DNA from 2 places in the Rhodococcus sp. NPDC127593 genome. Region 1 is predicted to be linked to the other one. Evidence: riboswitches for the same ligand, from Rfam matches in the RefSeq annotation. Region 1 holds a riboswitch; the other holds the start of a gene.
The links. Region 1 has a riboswitch for cyclic di-AMP ahead of ACFVJ3_RS14040 (NlpC/P60 family protein). Riboswitches for the same ligand answer to the same signal wherever they lie in the genome.
Positions count from the first base shown of each region.

Region 2: linked by a shared signal. The riboswitch ahead of ACFVJ3_RS35250 (transglycosylase family protein) and the one ahead of ACFVJ3_RS14040 (NlpC/P60 family protein) in region 1 are both predicted to bind cyclic di-AMP.

Region 1 covers NZ_JBHXWI010000012.1:193,580-202,875, forward strand. The annotation lists gene ACFVJ3_RS14015 (polyketide cyclase / dehydrase and lipid transport) at 1-348, opposite strand, end outside; gene ACFVJ3_RS14020 (AMP-dependent synthetase/ligase) at 517-2,328, shown strand; gene ACFVJ3_RS14025 (glycosyltransferase family 4 protein) at 2,387-3,514, opposite strand; gene ACFVJ3_RS14030 (hypothetical protein) at 3,558-4,916, opposite strand; gene ACFVJ3_RS14035 (NlpC/P60 family protein) at 4,966-6,018, opposite strand; gene ACFVJ3_RS14040 (NlpC/P60 family protein) at 6,398-6,943, opposite strand; cyclic di-AMP (ydaO/yuaA leader) riboswitch at 6,958-7,122, opposite strand; gene ACFVJ3_RS14045 (DEDD exonuclease domain-containing protein) at 7,580-9,296, shown strand, end outside.
Region 2 covers NZ_JBHXWI010000048.1:19,081-28,376, reverse strand. The annotation lists gene ACFVJ3_RS35265 (alpha/beta hydrolase) at 1-222, opposite strand, end outside; gene ACFVJ3_RS35260 (helicase-associated domain-containing protein) at 369-2,687, opposite strand; gene ACFVJ3_RS35255 (hypothetical protein) at 2,748-2,936, shown strand; gene ACFVJ3_RS35250 (transglycosylase family protein) at 3,002-3,583, opposite strand; cyclic di-AMP (ydaO/yuaA leader) riboswitch at 3,592-3,805, opposite strand; gene ACFVJ3_RS35245 (YccF domain-containing protein) at 4,040-4,417, opposite strand; gene ACFVJ3_RS35240 (hypothetical protein) at 4,448-4,687, opposite strand; gene ACFVJ3_RS35235 (cold-shock protein) at 4,841-5,251, shown strand; gene ACFVJ3_RS35230 (DUF2771 domain-containing protein) at 5,312-5,797, opposite strand; gene ACFVJ3_RS35225 (MFS transporter) at 5,804-7,468, opposite strand; gene ACFVJ3_RS35220 (glutaminyl-peptide cyclotransferase) at 7,540-8,334, opposite strand; gene ACFVJ3_RS35215 (DUF3027 domain-containing protein) at 8,373-9,218, shown strand.

The sequences.
Region 1 (9,296 bases):
ACCTGCCTCGAGTTCCTTCTTCACCTCGAAGGACATCACCTTTCCCTCGACGCGCCTGCGTCGGTTCAGTGCGGCCAGATCGGGGGTGCCCTCGCTGCGGGCCGGTTCGGCGTGGAGGAAGTAGTGGACGATCGCTCCGTCCAGCACCGGCTCGAGCCACACTTCCATCGTTCCGGTGAGGGGCCCGGCCACCGTCCACCGGATACCCTTCTCGGCCCGGTCCTCGCGGACGGTGAGGGTGAGATCCGGCCACCACCGGCGCCAGCGGGCCGGCGGGGCGATCGCCGCCGCGACCTGCTGCGGTGGGGCCGCGATGAACGTCTGGTCTGCGACCTGAATGCTGCTCACGGCGACTAGCTTCACATACCACTGTCGGCGGTGGCCGCGGGGTTCCGCGGCACCTCGCGGACAGGGCTCTGACCACCCTTCTTCGGCCTGGACGCGGACCGGGCACGGGAAGGTCTAAAGTTGGGACGACAATCCTACTCGTCAGTATCTTCAGTGTCGGAGGTTTTCGTGCCCGAGTTCAGCGCGCCACAGTCGTTCACGATCGCGGAGGACGCGTCCGCGGTCGACTCGGTGTTCGCCCACGCCGCGGCCGACCCGACGCTGGTCGTGTACAAGCGCAAGATCGGCGGACGCTGGACCGACGTCACGGCCGCCGAGTTCGCGGCTCAGGTCACCGCGGTCGCCAAAGGTCTCATCGCCCTCGGCGTCCAGCAGGGCGACCGGGTGGCACTGATGTCGGCCACCCGGTACGAGTGGCCCCTCGTCGACTTCGCGATCTGGGCGGCAGGCGGCGTCACCGTCCCGATCTACGAGACGTCCTCCGCCGAGCAGGTCCGGTGGATTCTCGAAGACTCCGCCGCGATCGATCTCGTCGTCGAGAACGCGACGCACGCGGCCACCGTGAAGGCCGTCGTCGCCGACGCGACCGCGCTCCGCGGCGTCTACCAGATCGAGGCGTCGGACGGCCGCCGTGGCGTCGTCGAGGAACTGACCGAACTGGGCACCGACGTTCCCGACTCCGAAGTCCGGGCCCGCGTTGCCGCGCTGAAGTCGAGCGACCCGGCCACCCTCATCTACACCTCCGGCACCACCGGCAGGCCCAAGGGCTGCCAGCTCACCCATTCCAACCTCATCGCCGAGTCCAAGGGCATCCTCGATTCCAGCCTCGGCACCCTGCTGAAGACGCCCGGCGTCAGCACCCTCATGTTCCTGCCGATGGCGCACGTCCTGGCGCGCGCCGTCAGCATCGCGTCGTTCGACGCCGGCGCCGCTCTCGGACACACCAGCGACATCCCGAACCTCGTCCCCACGTTCGGCGAATTCCGCCCCGACTTCATCCTGTCCGTTCCGCGGGTGTTCGAGAAGGTGTACAACAGCGCCCGTGCCAAGGCCCACGGAGAGGGCAAGGGCAAGATCTTCGACGCCGCCGCCGAGACGGCCATCGCCTGGAGCGAGGCTCAGGACAAGGGCGGGCCGGGTCTCGTCCTCAAGGCCAAGCACGCGCTGTTCGACAAGTTGGTGTTCTCGAAGCTGCGGTCGGCGCTCGGCGGTAAGTGCCAACTGGCGATCTCGGGTGGCGCCCCGCTCGGTGCCCGCCTCGGCCACTTCTTCCGCGGCATCGGCATCACCATCTACGAGGGCTACGGCCTCACCGAGACGTCCGCGGCGTTCGCGGTCAACACGATCGGCGAGCAGAAGGTCGGCTCGGTCGGCAAGCCGTTGGCGGGCAATTCCGTTCGCATCGCCGACGACGGCGAGATCCTGCTGTCGGGGCCGGTCGTCTTCAGCGGCTACTGGCTCAACGAGACCGCGACCGCCGACGCGATCGAGAACGGCTGGTTCCACACCGGCGACCTCGGATCGGTCGACGCGGACGGCTACATCACCATCACCGGCCGCAAGAAGGAGATCATCGTCACAGCGGGCGGCAAGAACGTCTCCCCCGCCCAGCTCGAGGATCACCTGCGTGCGCACCCGCTGATCAGCCAGGCCATCGTCGTCGGAGACCAGCAGCCGTTCATCGGCGCGCTCATCACCATCGACGCCGACGCACTGCCCGCGTGGAACGAGCGCAACGGCAAGCCCGCAGGGACGACGGTCGCGGATCTGCTCACCGACGCCGACCTCGCGGCCGAGATCGACGAGGCCGTCGCGGAGGCCAACAAGCTCGTGTCGCACGCGGAGGCCATCAAGAAGTTCCGGGTCCTGCCCGTCGACTTCACGGAGGAGACCGGCGAGCTCACGCCGACGATGAAGCTCAAGCGCAACGTGGTGCACGACAGCTTCGCCGACGACATCGCCGCCATCTACGCGAAGTAATGCCTTCGGCCCGTGAGTACTTCTTAACCGCCCGCGGTTAAGAAGTACTCACGGGCGGTCACGCAAGCAGCGCCTGGAGCTTGGCGGCGAGCACGTCCCATCGCCATTCCGTCTTGACCCATCTGCGGCCGGCCGCACCCATCGCGGCCGCGCGGTCGCGATCCGACAGCACCGAGATCACCGAACGCGCCACCTCGGCCACCGACGTGCCGTCCACGACCATCCCGGTTTCGTTCTGCCGCACCGTTTCCGGGGCGCCACCGGACTGTCCTGCGATGACCGGCACACCGGTGGCCGACGCCTCGAGGAAGACGATGCCGAGTCCCTCGACGTCCAGTCCCGCGCCCCTCGTGCGGCACGGCATCGCGAACACGTCGGCGATCGTGTGGTGGGCCGCCAGCTCCGCGGACGGCACCGTGCCGGTGAACACGACGTGGTCCTCCACCCCCACCGAGAGCGCGAGCGCGCGCAGTCGGTCCTCGTAGGGTCCGCCGCCGACGATCACGAGCACGGCACCGTCGATGTGCTCGCGGATGCCCGGGAGCGCCTTGATGAGGATGTCCTGGCCCTTGCGCGGCACGAGACGGGACAGGCACAGGACCGTCGGCCGCTCCCCCAGCCCGTAGCGCGACCGCAGTTCGGCCCGCGCCCCGCTGTCCGGGGTGAACAGGTCGGTGTCGACTCCGGGCGGCAGGTGTTCGAGCGCGGCACTCGCGCCGAACGCGGACGCGAATCGGCCCCTCGTGTACCGGCTGACATACGTGACGACGTCGGTCCGGTCGCCGATCCGTCCGAGGGCCTGGCGGGCCGCGGGGAGCATCGACCAGCCGACCTCGTGCCCGTGGGTACTCGCGACCACTCGTTCCGCCCCGGCGCGGCGCAGCGTCGAACTCAGCAGCGCGAGCGGGGCGGCTGCGCCGAACCAGACGCCCGTACAGTCGTGTTCGGCGAGTAACTTGGCGGCGCGGCGCGCGACGAACGGTGTGGGCACCATCAAGGTGGTGGGGTGCCGGACGACCTGAAATGGTTGCCGCGCATCGAACTTGATGTGCGAGTCGCCGCGCCAGCGCGGAGCGTAGACGACCAGGTCGTCGGCGGGCAGGTGCTTGGCGAAGGTGTGCAGGTACGACTGAATTCCGCCTGGTCGCGGCGGAAAATCGTTCGTCACCAACAGGGTTCGGCGCATGTGATCACCGTAGGCGGTGGGCCGTGCGGCAACCGACGCAGGGTCATCCCAGGTGAGCGCCCACCCAGTCGGTCCAGCGGTCCCGGAACTGATCGGCGTCGACGCCGAGAACGTCGGACAGCCGTCCGTCGACCGTCTCCGGGTCTGCGTCCCCCACGGCCAGCGTCCGGTACAGCTCCGTCAGCCTCGATTCGCCGTACTGCTCCGCGACGAACGCGTTGATCGACCACGCCGTCTCGTAGGCGACCGAGCCGCGTTCGCCGTATCCGGAGAAGTCGGTGTCCTCGGGGAACTCGGTCGGCGGACCCTCGGCGCCCACCTGCGCGGTCAGTGCCGGCGCGATCTGCCGTCCGGCCTCGCCGGTACCCCGATAGGCCGCGTACTCCGCGTAGCCCTCCAGCACCCACATCGGTGAGCGGTCCACCGTCTCGGCGCGCGCCGCCACGTGGATCAGCTCGTGCCGCAGGATCGCCCGCCGGGTGACCTCGGTCAGCCGGTCCGCCGACGCCGGGCTGAACACGATCCGCTGCCCGGTGACCGTGGCGGCCTCGGGGTCGACGGCGTCCGAGATGGCGACGGCGGCGATGTCGCGTCCGTCGTGATTCGGGCCGACGAGCGCCGTGAACTCGTCCTGCGATCCCGCGACCCACACGAGCGCGCGGCCCGCCCAGTCCGAACCCCACAGCTGGGTGGCGTTGACGACGGCGGCGGGGATTTCGTCCGCCAGCCGGTCGACCATGGTGGCGTTCTCGGGATGTCCGAGCACCACCGATGTCCCGTCACCGGTGTCGACGCGGCGCGACACGACGGGTCCGAAATCCCACGGTCCGCGCCAGGTCCGTCGCTCGCCGTCCACGGTGGCGTTGTCGCTGACCAGTGCCCAGCGGTCGCCGCGCCGGGCGACGACGAGAGCCACCGGCTTGCGGGTGGGATTCTCGTCCGCGATCGCGTAGCGGAGCTGAACGGCGGGCGCCCACACCTCGTCGGCCCCGAGCGCGTCGACGAGACTCGACGGCACCGCCGTCTCTGCGCCGTCGGCGATCTCGTAGCCCCAGTCCGAGAACTCCACACCGGCAACGTTGCCCGCCCGCCGCATCTCGGCGGCCAGGAATCCCGGTGCCGCCGCCTGATCCATCAGGCCGGACAGCTGGGCAGCGTCGTTCGCCCGAACGGCCGACGCCCAGGTGTCGAGGAGCGTCTGGACGGCTGCCGCCCGCGCCTCGGCGTCGGCCTGCGCGGTGCCGACGGCTCCGTCGGCGCCCCGCTCGGTCCGGGAGAACCCGGTCAGTGCGAGTACGACGACCACGGCGAGGACGAGTCCGGCCAGTGCGGCCAGCTCCCACGGGCGCGCCTGACGGCGCGAGGTCGGATCCGTTGCGGGAGACGGGTCTGAAGCGGGCACGCCGGTGAGTGTATGAGCACGCCCGGGCGCCGCCGTCGGACGGTCGCCGTCAGTAGCGGCGCGCCCCGTAGAAGGGGAACTTCGCCATCGACTCGATCTTCACCGGAACACCGAACGTCGAGGCGTGGAGAATGTTGCCGTTTCCGGCGTACAGACCGACGTGGGACGCGTCGTTGTAGAAGAGGACGACGTCACCGGGCTGCAGGGCGTCGCGGGACACCGGGGTGCCGCCGCTGGCCTGCGCCTGACTGGACCTCGGCAGCGTCTTGCCGATCTGCTTGTACGCCCACACGACGAGTCCCGAGCAGTCGAATTCGTCCGGACCGGTGGCGCCCCACACGTACGGGTCGCCGATGCGGGTCATGCCTGCCTGCAGCGCGCTCGTACCCGAGCCGGGGGTGAGATGCGCAAGGATCGTGTTCGGGTCGAAGCCGGGCGGGAAGGGCGTCCCCGCCAGTTGGTCGCGTTCGGCGCCGGTGAGATCTCCGAATGCCTTGATCACGTCGGCGATCTGCGCCTGCAGGTCGCTCTGTTTGCGTTGCAGATCGTCGCTCACCGCTTTGGCCTGCTCGGTCGCGGACCGCGCGGAATCAGCGGACTGCTTCGACGCCTCGGCCGCCTTCGTGGCTTCCGACGTTGCCGACTGGAATTGCGCGACCTGGTTGGCGGTGTCGTTGGAGATGGCGTCCAGAGCGGACATCTGGTCCAGGAGTTGCTGCGGCGAATCGCTCACCATCACGGCGAACAGGCGATTGGTCCGTGCGCCCTGGTAGTTGGCGGTGGCGAGCTTGTTCACCACGGGCTCGAAGACGGCGACGCGCGCGTTGGCGGCGTCGAGCACACCCTGGTCTGCCGCGAGCGTGGCGTCGGCGTCGCGTTGCGCCGACTGCTTGGTCTCGAGATCGATCTGCGCGTTGTGGAGTGCCTCCGACGTCTGCTCGGACTGCCGCGACAGGTCACCGAGCTTCGTCAGCGCATCGGTCGGGTTGGTGGTGACCGGGTCTGCACCCGCCTGGATCGCCGGCAGCGACACGAGCGCCACCGACAGCACGCCGGCTGTCAGCACGCTGCCCAGGGAGCGCTTCATCTTGTGTGAGGCCACGGAAATGCGGTTCTCCGATCGTCGATCTCCACCAGCCGAGTCGGGTGTCCGGTGCGGCTCAGGGATTTCCTCGGCCGATGCGACCGTGGAGTGCCGAAGAGGTGGTGACCCCGCGTTGCCGCCCGGTTGGCGCGACAAGACTTCGCAAGGTCTCGGATAGGTTACGGAATGGCATACGTTGGTGTCCACCCATGTCACGAACGGGGTGGCGGGGACCACCCGGCGGGTGAACGACACGCTGTCTGCCTGGGGCGCAACGACATCGAGGGTGGGTTCGAATCGGAATTCGAACCCACCCTCGGTGGTCGTGCGAGATCCTACGAAGCTACCCCGTGCATCCCCGCCCTCGACTCGGTGGATGCCTCGCCTCGTGCGTGGATCAGTAGCGGCGTGCGCCGTCGAAAGGCATGGACGCGATGGGCGCCAACTTGACGGGCTGACCCTCGGTGGAGGCGTGGATCACGTTGCCGTTGCCGGCGTAGATGCCCGAGTGCGATCCGCCGTAGAAGGAGATCACGTCGCCGGGGCGGAGATCGGACTGCGACACGGGCGTGCCTGCCGCCGCCTGCGCGTAGCTGGTGCGCGGCAGGTTCAGTCCGGCCTGCTTGAACGCCCACTGCACCAGACCGGAGCAGTCGAACGAGTTGGGGCCGGCGGCGCCGTAGACGTACGGCGAGCCGAGCTTGGTCTGAGCGGCCTGAACGGCCTTGTCACCTGCACTGCTGGCGGGCGCCGGGGGCGCGGGCAGGTTCGGGACACCGGGGATCTGCGGGATGACGACACCCGGGATCTCGAAGGTTCCGACTCCGGGGATGGTGACGGGATCTGCGGCCGCGGGGGCCGCGGTAGCGGTGAGCGCTCCGAGTGCGAGCGCGCCGGCGACGACTGCCCGTCGCACATTCCGCTTGGAAACTTGTGACGCCACGAAAGGGGTACTCCGTTTCTTCCATTCATCCGCCGACCGAGTTAGCTGACGGGTTCGGGCTGGGAAGATCAGCCCTACCCACCGGTGCGTGAGGACGTCCCGGCGGGATTCACCCCAGTAGAAACTTGGGTTCCCGGTACGACCGCTCTCGCGAGTGGCCGATTAGGCGGTGACTAGCGATGCTGCCCCGGTGTTGGGGCTGCGAGACTCCGCTAGGTCTCAGGAAGGTTACGAAATGGAATACCCCGATGTCGACCGGAACACGCGGAAAGTGTCCGTTTGGGCCGATTCCGGGCTTCCGGGCGCGCGATACCCGCATTCGGTAACAACTGGATAACAGGCGGTTTGTTTCCGATCTCTTTTCGACAGCGGGAGTGGGCATTTCGCGAAGCCTCGCAACTCCCCGATTTCTTCTCGCACCGCGTTCCTGCTGTTCAACGGGGGTGCCGCGGACCGAACCAGTGGCACGCGCCGGACCCGCCGACACCGGTCCCCGCCCCGCACGAACCCCTCGTTCACGGTCGCGTGCCCGACCCTCACACCCCCCGCGACCGCCGCCCGCGAGCGACAGTGTGATCCTCGTCTCTCCGGCCTCCCCGGGCGGTTCTGTCGGTGCCCGTCCATACGCTCTGAGCCGTGAGTGTCCCCGGTGTGCCCGAACAGCTGAGATTCGACGAGCTCGACACCCCACTGCGGGACACCACGTTCGTGGTGGTCGATCTCGAGACCACCGGCGCGCGGCCGGGCGAGGACGCCATCACCGAGATCGGTGCCGTGAAGATCCGCGGCGGCGAGGTGATCGCCGAAATGGCCACTCTCGTCGACCCGGGACGGTCCATCCCGCCGCACATCGTCGAGATCACGGGCATCACCACCGCCATGGTGATCGATGCCCCGCGGATCGAGCGAGTGCTGCCGGCGTTCCTGGAGTTCGCACGCGGGGCGGTGCTGGTCGCGCACAACGCCCCGTTCGACACGGGCTTCCTCAAGGCCGCGGCGTCCGCCACCGACACCCCCTGGCCCAAGTTCACCGTGCTCTGCACCGTCAAACTGGCCCGGCGCGTCCTCAGCCGCGACGAAGCGCCGTCGGTCAAGCTGTCGTCGCTGGCCCGGCTGTTCGACGTCGGCACCACTCCGACCCACCGGGCACTCGACGACGCCCGTGCCACCGTCGACGTCCTGCACGCCCTCATCGCGAGAGTCGGCAATCAGGGAGTGCACAGTCTCACCGAGCTCGTCGACTACCTTCCCGACGTCTCTTCCCACCAGCGGGCGAAACGCGCGCTCGCCGGCCATCTCCCCCACGCTCCCGGCGTCTACCTGTTCCGCGGACCGTCCGACGAGGTCCTCTACGTGGGCACGGCGACCGATCTGCGCCGGCGGGTGCGCAACTACTTCACCGGCTCCGAGACGCGTGGCCGGATGAAGGAAATGGTGGCGTTGACCACCCGGATCGACCACGTCGAGTGCGCGCACGCGCTCGAGGCCGGCGTGCGCGAGCTCCGGCTGCTCGCCGCCCACACGCCGCCGTACAACCGGAGGTCCAAGTACCCGAAACGCGGCTGGTGGATCACGCTCACCGCGGAGGCCTTCCCCCGGCTGTCGGTGGTGCGGACCCCGACCGCCGACTCGCTCGGTCCGTTCCGGTCCCGCTCGACCGCCGTCGACGTCGCCGACGTCCTCGCCGAGTACTGCATTCTCCGCACCTGCACGAGCCGCATCCCGAAGGGAAGGGAGCACGGTGCACAGTGCCCGCTCCGCGAGCTCGGACGCTGCCCGGCGTCCCTCCACGGCCGCGACACGGAGGGGGCTTACCGTCCCGGGCCGGAGCTCTTCCGCCAGTTCCTGCGCGGCCTGGACGACGCTCCGCTGCGCCGCATGCGTTCACGGGTGGAGGAGCTGGCCGCCGGCGAGTTGTTCGAGAACGCCGCACGCCTGCGTGATCGCACAGCGGAGGTCGTGCTCGCGTTACGCAGGATGCAGCGCCTGGCCGCCCTCACCGCCCTCGATCAGCTCGTGGCCGCTCGCCCGGCCCCGACCGGCGGCTGGGAGTTCGCGGTGATCCGTTCCGGGCGACTCGCGTCCGCGGGTTGCGCCCGGCGCGGAATCCATCCGATGCCGGTGGTCGATGCGCTCGTCCTCACCGCCGAAACCGTCGTTCCCGACGCAACTCCCCTTCGCGGCGCGTCCCCCGAGGAGGCCGGACTGCTGGCGCGCTGGCTCGACCAGGAGGACATCCGCATCGTCAGCGCCTCCTCGGGCTGGTGCGAGCCCGCACGGGGCGCCGGATCCTGGTCCGAGTGGTGCGCACTTGCGCGAGCGGGGAGCGCGTCGACACGGGACGCAGAGACCC
Region 2 (9,296 bases), on a different contig from region 1:
GGCCTTGTTGCTGCCGTTGTTCGCGAGCCACATCCGCACCTTGATCTGCCCGACCCCGCCGGGTGCGTCGACCCAGTGCTCGCGCAGACGGCTGTACGGGTCCGCGGAGGCCGTTCCGCCGCCGACGAGGACGAACGCCAGCGGCAGGATCACCACGGCAATCATGAGCCGGACGACGCCTCGGAACCAACCATGTGACGGCTTCGTTGCTGTGACAATCACGGTTCTGCCTCCTGGTAGTCGTCCCCGGCCAGGTACATACCAGCATCACGGTATTGCGCGCCCCGGAATTCCTCGGCGTTTGCGCAGAATCGTTATCTGACCCGTGAGTACTTGTTAACCGCCCGTGGTTAACAAGTACTCACGGGTCAGTCGACGCGGGCGACAGACGTGATGCGGTGGAGGGTGAACCGCCGGACCGCGCCGCTCGCCGGGTCGAACGCGTCGAGCTGACCGCCGCCGACGCTTACGGGATCGACGATGCGGTGCGTCGCCACGCCCTGCGCGTCGACGTAACCGATCGTCACGCTGGTGCGTTCCCGCGCTGCCGCGTTGAGCAGGGCGATGGTCGCGGCGCTGCTGGCCCGCGATCCGTCGGACCGGATGCTGCCGGATCCCCGGGCCGATGCGGCCAGGTCGCCCGCGCGGAGGGTTCGGACGACCGCGTCGAGCTGGGCGTCCGTGGCGACGGCCGGGGTGCGGCCGGCGGGAGCCTTGCGCCGGGTCAGGACCCGGGCCCCGCGCGGGCGCAGGTCGACCAGGGCGCCGGACGAGTCCTCGCCTGCGGGCGCGAAACCGGCCACCCGCAGCTCGCCCAGTACGTCCCGCAGCGGTGCCTGCGACACCGCCACCGTCGGAGCCAATGCGCGCAGGGCCAGGGAGGCGGCGACCGGTGACGCCAGGACCTCCGCGAGCAGGGTGGGGTCCTCGCAGCGGACGAACGACGCCGCGACACCGGCCCGGAGCCGGCCGTGCCGCCGCGCGACGTCGTCGATCAGATACGACAACGACTGCGGGACCGGTGTGCGCGACCGGGTGGCGAAGAGGCTGTGCAATTCGGCTGCCGTCATCCCGACGTCGAGGGCGCGCCGGACGCTGTCTTCGCTGATTCGATACATCGACGCCGCACCGGCGGACTCGATGTCCGCGACCAGGGTGATCTGCTCCAGCAGGTCGGGGGTCAGCGGTCCGGGGGCGACGACGGTGAGGTCGGCCTGGACGAGGACGTGGTCGACGGGTTGGGGCAGCGACGCGTGCATTTCGGCCTCGGCGTCGCCGCCGTGGAGCAGTGCGCGTCCGGGTGAGCTGAGGGCTCCGCGGGCGACGAGTCCGAGCGTCGCGGCCTCGTCGAGGGTGCGTGCGACCGCGTGGACACGCAGCCGGGCACCCCAGCGGGGGCGACGCCACGCCAGCAGTCGGCCGACCTCCGCGGGATCCGCCGAGTGTCCGCTGCCCAGCTCCGCCAGCAGTCCGAGGATCGCCTGCCGGTCGCGCGGCGCGGACGGCGCGCGCACTTCCTCGGACAGGGCGGCGACCGGTTTGTCGTTGGCGTCGCGCATGCCGATGAACCATGACATGCGGGGCAGTTCCAGCCACGCCGCGGCCAGAGCGTGCCACCGCCGGGCGACCGGCGCTGTGAGCCAGGGGTCGACCGCGGTGGTCGGTGCCCAGTAGCTCTCCCCGCTGTCGGACGTCGGGGCCGGGTCCGGGGTGCCACTCGCGATCAGTCCCGCAGCGGAGAGCAGCTCGACGAGCAGGCTCAGCCGGTTCTCGTCGATGCCGGACGTCTTGGCGATCCGCCGCAGTTCGCGGACACCGAGACCACCCGCCCGCAGAGCGGGCGCCGGGACCTCGCCGAGAGCCTTGACGACGTCCTCGCAGTGGCGAACCAGTTCGAGCGCCTCACCTGCCGCGGCGGCATTGATGTCGGCCGGCTTGTGTTTGCGGCCGGTCACGGTGGGAGCGGCCAGCGAGGTGGGGTCGAAGACGGCCTCTCCGCGCAGGACCTGCCGCACCTGATAGGGCAGTTCGACGGTTTCGTCGTCGATCCACCGCAGCAGCCCGGCAGCGAGGAGTCGCTGCACCGGACGGTCGGGGGGTGTTCCGGGGGCCGCGTCCCGGGTCCGTCCGATCGAACTCGATTTCGACAGGGTCTCGAGAATGTCGCGCTCGACGGTCTGCAGTCCGGCCAGCGCAGCCGTGATCCCGGGTTCGTCGAGCGTCTCGACGGGCTCGGCGCTGCGTCCGACCCGCCACGGGATGGTGGCCACGACAGCGGGAACGATGCGCAGCGACGTCTTGTCACCCCAGACGATCCCCACGGACCGCAGGCCGTCCAGCGTGGCGTCGACGGTCTTCTTCGTCGCCCGCGACCCCACCGCGTCCTGCAGGGTGGCCCGTGGCACGGCGACCTCGTCGGCTCTCTCGAGCGCCAGGAGTTCGAGGATGCCGAAGTCCAGCGACGTCAGGTTGTCGGCCGCGCGGGCGACCGACGCCCGCTGTTCGGCGCGACCGGCGAGAACGACGATCGTGGCAGGCGGTGGGACCGCCAGGTCGGGGCGCTTGCGGAGCAGATCCGTCAGTTCGGCGTCGCTGCGCGCGGCCAGCCAGTCCGCGAGAGTCGCGGCGCCGCGGGACGAGGCTGCGGTGCCGTTGGTGCTCGCGGTGGTGTCGTCGGTGTCGGTCATCGACTATCAGATTAGAGACCTGGGCTGTACGTCGCCGAATGCTCCTGTCAAAATGGCACCGTGGCTAACAATTCGAAGAAGCAGTACGTAGATCCCGGGTGGCCCGAAACCGCCGATGGAGATAACGCCGTGACCGAACTGTCGTCGAGCCGTGCGGGCGGATTGTCCCCGTTCGGCGAGGACACCGAGTTCCCGCTGCCGGCGGAGTCGCTGCCGTACGCGCATCCGCACACCGTGATCAACCGCTGACCCGACGACACAAGAGGGGCCCTGCACCGGATCGGTGCAGGGCCCCTCTTGTATGAGCTACCGGGTTACTGCGGGAGCAGTCCCTTGTTCGCGTCGATGAGCTGCAGGATCTGGGGATCGATCTCGATGCCCTGAGCCTTGACGGCCTCGATCGCGTTGTCGACGGCGCCGGCGTACTGCGAGGTGCCGTTGGTGCTGGGGACGCCGCCCGTGAGGTCGGGGAGTGCCGGCGCCACGGGGGCCTCGGGCACGGTTGCGGGGGCGTTGCGCTGGGTGGGTGCGCTGCTCAGGCCGAGGCTCGAGGAGCAGGACGGCCATGCGCCCCAGCCCTGGGAGTCGAGGACCTTCTCGGCGACGACGATCTGCTGTTCGCGCGAGGCCTGGTTGGCGGTGGCGGCGTACTGGGTTCCACCGTGTGCGTTCCAGGTGCTCGGGGAGAACTGGAGTCCGCCCTGGAAGCCGTTTCCGGTGTTGATGCCCCAGTTGCCGCCGGACTCGCACTGCGCGAGGCGGTCCCAGTCGGAGTCGGGTGCCGCGTTCGCGGTGCCCGAGAAGGCTGCGCCGGCGACGCCCATGATGGCGCCGGTGACGGCGACCTTGGCGACGGTGCGGCCGGTGGTGGTGGGCTTGCGATGGCGTCCGCTCATAGTGGTCGAGATCCTCTCCACACGCGCCTGCGAGGTCAGCTGTCGGGTTCGGGCTGAGAGGTCGCCCGGCCTCGCCTCTCCTGGCTGGAGAGGGTCTGGCTTCACCCCAAGATCCGAGTGTGCGAGGCACATTCGGACCGGTGTCCGTCTGAGAACTTGCGTTCCCTGGAGGACTTTGGGTCCCCCGTCCTCGTCCCTGGAATGCTTCGTCGGGACTCCGGTACCCGCGGGACGAGGTTTGGCGCGGCGGGCCGGACGTGGCCGATGTTTCCTCGGCCGGTGACGACGGTAACGGGCCGAGGCCTCAGTGTCACCATTTGATAACGCGGAGTGTCTTCGCCTGTTGCGGGGCCTCATTGGGCGCGCAGAGACTCTTCCCAGCTAGTGGCGACGAGACGTGTCCATCGCCGAGCTGTTGCCCTTCCGTTACCGGGTCGTTATGTGAGGAAGCTCACATCACTGGGGCGCGTCGACGATGTCCTTGCCGAGCGGCATGAGCGAGATGGGAATCATCTTGAGATTCGCGACCGCCAGCGGGATCCCGATGATCGTGATCGCCATGGCGATTGCCGTGACGACGTGCCCGATCGCGAGCCACAGACCAGCGATGATGAACCAGATGACATTGCCGATCAGCGAGGCCACACCGGCCGTCGGCTTGTCGACCACGGTCTTCCCGAACGGCCACAGCGCGTAGACGCCCACCCGGAACGACGCGATGCCGAACGGGATCGTGATGATCAGGATGCAGCAGAGGATTCCGGCGACGAAATACCCCAGCGCCAGCCACAGACCGCCGAAGATCAGCCAGATGATGTTGAGCAGAATTCTCATGATCGTCCCATCGGTCGGTGGTCGGGTGTGTCAGCGCGCGCGTCTGCCCTGCCTCAGTGCCGCGACGATTCCGAGGAGGAATCCGATCGGGCACGCGAGGGCGATGAGATAGAGAACGAGACCCGGGTCGGAATCGGAGAGCACCGGGGTCAGGAAAATCGCCACGATCGCCACGAAGCCGATCGCGAAGAGGGCGAGTGCGACACGCAGCAGTCCGTCGCCCCTCCGGGGTGTGTGAGGAGTGCTCGAAGGAGTCGATTCGTGGGCCACACCAGCAACGATAGTGCCTGGAAACCCGGATGCCGGAGGGGGTGCGCCCAAGGTAGACTGTGGGCACTGCGCGTCCCGCACCAGAGGTGGGGCGCGCTGTTTTGCATACCAAGTGCAACCAACTGCACTCCAAGTGATGAGCGGGTGAACGCGGTGCCGACCGGCAAGGTGAAGTGGTACGACGTCGAAAAGGGCTTCGGCTTTCTGTCGCAGGAGGAGGGGGAGGACGTCTATGTGCGTTCGTCCGCTCTTCCCGAGGGCGTCGAGGGCCTCAAGGCCGGCCAGCGTGTCGAGTTCGGTATGGCCGCCGGTCGACGTGGACCCCAGGCGCTGAGCCTGAAGGTGCTCGACCCGGCGCCGTCGCTGCGTCAGAACGCCGCGCGCAAGGAGCCATCCGCCAAGAAGCACACGCCGGACGAACTCCACGGCATGGTCGAGGACATGATCACGCTGCTCGAGGCGAAGGTTCAGCCCGACCTGCGTAAGGGTAAGTACCCGGACCGCAAGACCGCCCAGCGCATCTCCGAGGTGGTCCGGGCCGTCGCGCGCGAGCTCGACAGCTGATCCGACGAACGACGAGAAGGCCCCTGCGCTTCGGCGCAGGGGCCTTCTTCGTGTGTCGTTCTAGGCGGTCTTGATCGACCAGGCCGCCCGGGCCTGCGTGAGCCCCTGCTCGTCGACGACGGCGGAGGGTAGCTGGATCTCGACGCCGGCCAGCTGCAGGTCCTCCGAGGAGGGCACGGTCACGGCGCGGGTCTCACCGGCACGGTGGGCCTGTTGCTGGACGACGACCTGACCCGACGCGTCCTGGTACACGACGAGCATGCGCCACGGTGCATCGACGATCTCCTGCGGCAGCGACAGCTGCAGCGAGGAGCCGGGTGGCACGTCGAGTTCGGCGAGGTCGCCGGTTGTGCAGTCCTCGAGATACAGGTTGCAGTACGCCAGCGGGGGGACCTGCTCGGCCCGGTTGTGCGCGAAGGCGGTGATCTCGGGCAGGCGGGGCGAGGAGTTGCGGACGAGTGCGTACAGGACTCCGACGAAGGCCACCAGGACCACCATCAGGCCCACAGCAATCAGTGCCAGGATCTTCTTGGTTCGCGCCTGCATTCTCACTTACTTCACATTTCCTGTCGATCGGTCGGCCCGGTGGGTCGAGTGAGGCTCGGACACTTCTTGTTCGGCCAGGTCGGGGCGTTTTCCGCCGAGCCCGGGCAGGAGGGTGCTCCCGCGGTACGTGAGGACGGTCTGGACGAGCCCGATGGTCATGACGGCAGAGACCACCGAGAACCCGATCCAGTATTCGGTGGGCAGGAGGACGCCCAGCGCGCCGCCGACGACCCAGCTCAGCTGCAGGACCGTCTCCGATCTTCCGAATCCGGAGGCAATCGATTCCTCGGGCAGGTCGTGCTGCAGCGACGCGTCCAGCGACACCTTGGCCAGGGCGCTGGCCGCCGACGCGACGAGGGTGGCCAGGGCGGCGGTCAGCAGGTTGTCGGTGATCGCGGCGAGGACGGCGATGATCCACACGGCACCCGTGCAGCGCAGCACGATGAGGGCGGGGCGGCCGAGCTTGATCCGGGCGCCCGCGGCGTTGCCGGCGAAGTTGCCGATGCCGGCGGCGGCGCCGACCAGGCCGAGCATCGCGGCCTGCACCAGCGGCTCGTGGTCGGTCCTCGACTTCGCGACGAACGCGATGTACAGCGTGAGGAATCCGGTCAGCACGCGGATGGTGCTGTTTCCCCACAACCCGGTGATGACCGCGCGGCCCAGCGGTTGTCTGCGTTTACCGGATTTCGCGGGGGCCTCGGGCTGCAGCACGCGGGTGCGTCCCATGACCTCGGTCGGGTGTTCGTCGCCGTGGTACGTGAGGGTGGCGGGGACCTCGCCTTCGGTGACCTCGACCCACGACGGGATCCGCATGCTGAGGTACGCGCCGAGGGCGGTGATGACGGCCGCCAGCCACAGTGCGCCGACGGACCCGGTGGCCATGGCGAGACCACCCGCGAGGGCGCCGGCGCCGATGGTTCCGCCGAGAAGTCCGAACACGGTGAGCCGGGAGTTGACCCGCACGAGGTCGATCTCCGGTGGCAGCACACGTGGTGTGACCGCACTCTTGAGCACCGAGAAGGACTTGCTGAGCACCATCATTCCGAGCGCGGCCGGATACAGCACCCAGCTGTCGAAGTTGAAGACGAGAACGATCGCCAGGATCGTCCGTAGGCCGAACGACGTGGCCAGTGCGACGCGACGGCCGTGCTGAAGCCGATCGAGCATCGGACCGATCAGCGGAGCGATGACGGCGAACGGGGCGATGGTGATCAGCAGATACAGCGCGACCTTCGTCTTGTCCTCGCCCGTCGCGGCCGAGAAGAACAGTGTGTTCGCCAGGGCGACGGCGATGGCCGCGTCGGTCGCGTTGTTGGCCATCACCGCGTACGTGAGCGCGGTGAGCCCCGACTTGTCGGCACCGTCCGCCTTGGCCGCGCGATGGAACGTCGCGATGCCCTTGTTGGTGAGTTCCCGGCTGCGCATCGCCGCGACCCGGGTGACGGTGAGTTTGCGAGGCATCGGCGGCGCCTTGGGGGCGTCCGCCCGCTCCTCGTCGGAACGGGGACGCTGCCCGCCGCCGACCGGATGAAGGGGTGGGAGCGGTGTCCGTCGACCTCCCGAGCGTGCGGCCGGCGGGTATTTGTCGAAGCCGGGATGAACGGGGGGCCCGGAATTCTCGTCAGGAGCCCGACCGCCGTCAGGCTCGTGGGGTTCGCGCGGTCCGGTCACTCCCTAATTCTGTCCTAGTCGGGAGACATGCGACCACAGCAACCCCGGCCAATGCTGGTCAGATCGGCCTGTCAGGGAACGAACCGCACCTCGAACATGCGCGGCCAGTACTTTCCGGTGACGAGGAAGCGGTCCGTTCCCGGGATCTGGGCGATGCCGTTGAGGACGTCGACGTCCCGCGGGCCGGGTGGGAGCGCGTCGCGGAGGGCCGAGGCGTCGACCTCCGCGGTGACCCGCCCGTCCGTGGGATCGATGCGGACGAGGGTGTCGGTGGTCCAGACGTTCGCGTAGATCGCGCCGTCGTCCGCGCATTCGAGTTCGTTGAGGCGGCCCAGCGGGCTTCCGTTCTGCACCGCCTGCACGGTGCGCCGGGGTTCGAAAGTGACCGGGTCGCGGAACGTGAGTGTGGGTGATCCGTCGCTCGTGACCAGCGCGTCGGGCAGCGCGCAGATGCCCCACCCTTCGCCGTCGAACGGGACCCGCCGCTGTTCGGCGAGTGTCGCGCGATCCCGGGCAACGGCGACCCCGTCTCGCCACGTCAGCTGCCAGACCGTGTCGCCGCTCACCGTGATGCCCTCGCCGAACAGGGGCGACGGCAGTTCCGCGCGAACCCGGACGGTGCCGCCGTCGAGGTCGGTGGCCTGCACCCAGGATTCGCCGGGGCGGCCGGTGCCCTCGAGCAACTGCGTGCCGTCGATCTCGAGTCCCTGGGTGAACGCATTCGGGTCGTGGTCGAGGGTGCGGAGGATCTCCGCGCGAAGGTCCGCGTCGGACGCGCCCGCCGCCACGGGGCTCTGCGGGGAGCACGCGGTGACCATCCACGCCACCGCAAGCAGGGCTGGGACGAGGTGCCTCCGGCCTGTCATCGGACCAGCATGACAGCCCAGGTGGGCACGCACTTGCGGTGGTGCGGCAAACTGGTGGTGTGAGTGTTGCTTCTTCCGACGAGCGCGCAGTGGCGCGTCCCGTACTGACCGACGCCGTCGAGCTCGCCCGAACCGCTGTGGTCGAACTGCAGGAAGGGGGAGTCGGCGACTACCTGGGCGTCACGTCCGACGACGCGTGCGCCGCGACTCACCGTTTCGTTGCGGACCTTCCGGGCTACCGGGGCTGGCAATGGGCGGTGGTGGTGGCTGCCGATCCCGAAGCGGACCATGCCACCGTCAGTGAACTGGCCCTCCTCCCCGGACCCGATGCGCTGGTCGCACCCGAGTGGATTCCGTGGGACCAGCGCATTCGCCCCGGCGACCTGTCCGCGGGCGATCTGCTGGCACCGCCGGCCGGTGACCCCCGCCTCGTCCCCGGCTATGTCGCGACGGGTGACCCCGAGATCGACGAGGCCGCCCTCGAACTCGGCCTGGGCCGCAAGCAGGTGATGAGCCTCGAAGGTCGCATCGACGCCGCCGAGCGCTGGCACGACGGCGACTTCGGACCCGATTCCGAGATGGCCAGGGCCGCGCCGTCGACGTGTGGGCTGTGCGGCTTCTACCTCCCGCTCGCCGGCTCGCTGCACGCGTCGTTCGGGGTGTGCGGCAACGAGATGGCCGCCGACGGGCACGTGGTCGACGCCACCTACGGATGCGGCGCCCACTCCGACACCCTGCTGCCTACGGGTGCCGGTTCGCCGCAATACGACGCGTACGACGACGGTGCCGTCGAGGTCGTCGAGCGGGCCGTCGCCGAGACGGAGACCGGGCCCGAAGCTGCTGCCGAGGTCACCGAGGCCGAGGAATCCGCATCGACCAGCTGACCGATCCTTTCGGCACCGCCGCCCTGAGGGATTCGACGCTCCTGGCGTGGCGCACGTCCCCGACCCGTCTGCGGGAGG